DNA from 2 places in the Sphingobium sp. PAMC28499 genome. Region 2 is predicted to be linked to the other one. Evidence: riboswitches for the same ligand, from Rfam matches in the RefSeq annotation. Region 2 holds a riboswitch; the other holds the start of a gene.
What was found. A riboswitch is a leader RNA that binds a small molecule or an ion and turns the genes downstream of it on or off. The one in region 2 is predicted to bind cobalamin.
Positions count from the first base shown of each region.

Region 1: another riboswitch for cobalamin. It lies ahead of E5554_RS16825 (TonB-dependent receptor); the one in region 2 lies ahead of E5554_RS05615 (TonB-dependent receptor).

Region 1 is NZ_CP039248.1:3,519,062-3,521,264, forward strand. Features, by position in the region: gene E5554_RS16820 (RNA polymerase sigma factor) at 1-412, opposite strand, end outside; cobalamin riboswitch at 555-797, shown strand; gene E5554_RS16825 (TonB-dependent receptor) at 985-2,203, shown strand, end outside.
Region 2 is NZ_CP039248.1:1,170,014-1,172,216, reverse strand. Features, by position in the region: gene E5554_RS05615 (TonB-dependent receptor) at 1-1,025, opposite strand, end outside; cobalamin riboswitch at 1,161-1,354, opposite strand; gene E5554_RS05610 (ABC transporter substrate-binding protein) at 1,421-2,203, shown strand, end outside.

The DNA of each region.
Region 1 (2,203 bases), 2.3 Mb from region 2:
TCGCGGCCATCGTCACGGCCAGACGCTGGCGATCGGACAGTTCGGTATCGGCTCCAACCATGTCGGCCGGGACTTCCTCGGGGAGCGTATCGGCGGCGTGGAACAGGGCAGCATATCTGCCGTCCGCCCTGATGCGATCCTTCGCCAGATTGGCTGCCAGCCTGAACAGATAGGCCCGCTTGTTCAGGATTGGCGGATCATCCTCAATACGCTGCACCTTGAACCAGAGGCTTTGCGTGACGTCTTCCGCTGCCGGCCGATCGCGCAATATGCTTTCGACAAGTCGCAGGAGCGACGTGCGCTCTTGCAGGAGCAGGCGCGTAAGGGCGGCGGCGTTGTTGAGCATCGCTATCTGCCGACGCATTACGTGCATTGATAATCGTTCGCAACAACTCATGTGCCGCTTGTTCATGACTGCTAACGGGGCGGTGTGTTCAGCACCTGAGCGTCAGGGACAGCCGCATACCGGCCGTCCAGGCATGACCAAATTCCACGTTCTACGAATTTCTTGCTATCCTGTTCGATAGCCCATAGTTCCCAGCCCGTCCCCTACCGGGGGACAAGATCGCGTTGGTGCTTCGAAAGAGGCTTAAAAGGGAACGCGGTGGAGAGGTACTGCCCCTGAAGCCGAGGCTGTCCCTGCAACTGTAAGCGGATAGCGCGATGCATATCTCGGCAGGCCAAGGATGCCTGTCGCAGCCACTGGGCCGGACGCTAACTCCTGCGAGGCCTGGGAAGGCCGTGCATCGTGCGATGACCCGTGAGCCAGGAGACCTGCCAGCGTCCGGTCGCTCTTGCCTTGGTCCAGGGGATGGCCGCGGCACGGTGTACTCCGTCTGAGCGACGAACTTGCGGCCAGGCCGCAACGGTGGGTTCCGCCGGTCGCTCGTTTGCGCCCGGTCTCCACCGCTGCGCCCGTGCGAGGGGACGTCCTCCTGCGCGGGAACCTGTCTGTTCGACTGGAAAACGCAACGGGGGTTACACATGAATACACGATCGCTTCTTTCCGGCCTAATCCGTTCCGGCGCATCATGTTGCGCACTGGCGGCGAGTGTCACCGCAACGCATGCTCAGGAGACCGCCGAGCCCGCGCCCGATGGCACGGAAAATATCGTCGTCACGGCGCGCAAGGCCGGCGTCCTGCAACTTGGCCAGCAGGCCGATGCCTCCAGCCGCCTTGGCCTGACGCCGATGCAGACGCCCGCGAGCGTCGATGTCATCACCAAGGAGATGATCCGCAGTCTTGGTGACCGCACGGTCGTTGCGGCGGCGGCGCGCGCGCCGGGCCTGATCAACAACTCCTCGGCATTCGGCTATTCCCTGAGTTCACGCGGGTTCACCGGCTACACCTCGGTGATGCAGCTCTATGACGGCATGCGGGTCTATACGACGACCACGCAGACCTTCCCCGCTGATCCCTGGATGGCCGAGCGCATCGAGGTGCTGCGCGGCGCTGCTTCCGTACTGTACGGCGAAGGCGGCATCGGCGGCGCGATCAACGTTGTGCGCAAGAAGCCCAACACCGAAGAGTTCGAAGGTGAACTACGCCTCAGCGGCGGCTCTTTCGATACATATGCAGCGGCCGGCGGGATCGGCGGGCCGATCGGGGACAAGCTCTCCTACCGCGTGGATCTCAGCTACAACCGGTCGGACGGCTGGATGGAGCGCGGACGCTCCCGTAGTCTCGCCCTGTCGGCCGCGCTGCGCTACCAGGCCAGTGACGATCTGGTGCTGACCCTGACGCATGATCGCGCCGATCTAGATCCGACGATCTGGTACGGCACGCCGCTGCGTGATGGCAAGCTGGTCCGCGATATCCGCAAGAAGAACTACAATATCGCCGACCGCTCGTTGCGCTTCGACGACGCCTGGACCCAAGCCAAGGCGGAATGGACGCCGGCGGACGGCGTGGCGATCACCAACGTCGCCTACTATCTCACCGGTTTCAAGCACTGGCGCAATGCGGAGGGCTATGCCTGGTCCGGCGATCAGATCCGCCGGTCGAGCTATCTGGAAATCTTCTACAAGACCAAGCAGTGGGGCGACCGCTTCAACGCTGTGTTCGACCACACATTGCTGGGCATGAACCACCGCCTAAGCCTGGGCGGAGAGTATAACAGCGGATCGCTGCTGCGTACCGACAGTTCGCCCAATTCCCGCTCCGATCTGGTGGATCCCTACGACTACGCGCCCGGCACGTTTC
Region 2 (2,203 bases):
TCCACCCCGAACAGCGCGGTCCAGCCATCGGCGATCGCGAAGCTGCCCTGATATTCCAGCCGCTGGTTGCGCCCCGCCGCGTCGAAGGTCTGCTTGCGCGGGTTGCGCGGGTCGTAATTGTCGCGATCGGTGTCGGTATAACCATAGCCGAAGCGGTTGCGGAAGCGGCCGTCGAGCAGTGCGACGTTAAGGCCGGCATAGCCGACAAATTCACGATTGGTGCCATAGGCCGGGCTGTCCGCGCTGGTCGCGTCGAAATCGACCCGGCCATCGGAATAATAGCCGCGCAGGTCCGCGCTGATCCCGTCCGCCAGCGCAACCTCGACCCGGCCGGTGACGCTGCGGTTGGTATAGCCGTCCTTTTCCTTGCCACCAAAGGCCGGGCTGATCGCCGAAATACCCTCGGTGGTGAAACTCTGGCCGCCGATCCGCCAGCTGACCGGGCCAGTCTTGCCGCCCAGCGCCGCGCGGGCACTGACCGTGTCACGCGACCCCGCCTCGATATCGAAGCTCCCCTCCAGCGCCTTTTCGGGCATGGCGGTGACGACATTGACGACGCCGCCGATCGCCTGGCTGCCCCACAGGGTCGACTGGGGACCGCGCAGCACTTCGATCCGCGAGGCATCGCCGACCAGCAGATTGGCGAAATTATAGCCGCCGCCGGCCGAGGATGGATCGTTGAGCTTCACGCCGTCGATCATCACCACGGTCTGGTCGGATTCCGCGCCGCGGATGCGCAGCGACGTCGCCGTGCCATAGCCGCCATTGCGCGAGATGCTGACGCCCGGCGTGCGCAGCAGCAATTCGGTGACGCCCAGATCCTGCGCCCGGTCGATCGCTGCCTTGTCGAGCACGGTGACGGAGGCCGGCACCTGATCCACCGGCGTGGCGAGGCGGGTCGCCGTGACGAAGATAGAGGATGCCCCGGCATCGGCGGCGGCATCGGGCGGTGGCGCCTGCTGCGCCTCTTCGGCGAAAGCGGTGGTGGAGAGAAGGAAAGAACAGAAAGTCAGATATTTGAACACATAAGCCCCCGGACGAGGGACCGCATCCCAGGGACGATATCGGTGCCCGGCCGGGCGCGACATGGTCCCCGCAATTTGCGGTCCACCTGTCGCCACGCGGGTTCACCCCCGTCCGCTCGGCACACCCTGTCCGCGCGAAGGACGACCGCGACCGGCAGGTCTCCTGGCTCGCGGGTCATCGCTGATTCATACCGCCTTCTCAGAACCTTGCGGTCCCAATGGCATGTGGCACAAAGGCTCGCCGCTCACAGTTGCAGGGGCAGCCGGGGTCTTGAACCCCATTCCCTTTTCATCCCCATTGCCGGGGAACCTGTCGCAGTCCGGGCGATAGGCGAGCCCGACTGGAGCGTCAATCTTCCTTGCCTGGCGGAGCGCGCCGGCTAAGGGAGGTGGCCATGCGGATATTTGCGCCCATCGGCCCCGGCAAGGGGATGATCGCCCTGATGATCGCCCTGGTCGGTGGCGCCACCTTATGGGCGGCCACCGCTCGCCAGCCTGCCAGTGCCAGCAAACGTCCGCAACGGATCGTGTCGCTCAACCTGTGCGCCGACCAGTTGCTGGTCGCGCTGGCCGATCGCGACCAGATTGCCGGCCTGACCCATAATGCCGGCGATCGGCAGATGTCGGCGGTGGCTGCCATAACGAAGGGCCTGCCCATCCTCGACGGATCGGCCGAACAGATTTTGGCGACCAATCCCGATCTGGTGATCGGCATGCCAGCGCGGCGCAATCCGGCGATCGCGATCCTCAAGGCCCAGCATTATCCCGCCGTCGACCTGAAAAGCGCGGACAGCTATGCCGATATCGTCGCGTCGATCCGCACGGTGGCGCAGGCGATCGGCCATGCCGACCGGGGCGAAGCGATGATAACGCGGATGGACCGGGAACTCGCCGCCCTGCCCCGCGCACCGAAGCCGAAGGTCGCAGCCTATTATCAGCGGCGCGGTTATATGACCGGCACCGGCACGCTGGTCGACGACCTGATGACGCGGGCAGGGCTGCGCAACCTGGCCGCCGACCTTGGCAAGCCGGCGATCGCGCAGGTCAGCCTGGAGGAGATGGTCGCCGCCCGGCCTGACTATCTGATCGTCGAGAGCGCCACCGACCGCATCACCGACCAGGGTACCGAAATGCTGCACCATCCCGTGCTGCGCGACATAGCGCGCATCAGCCTGCCC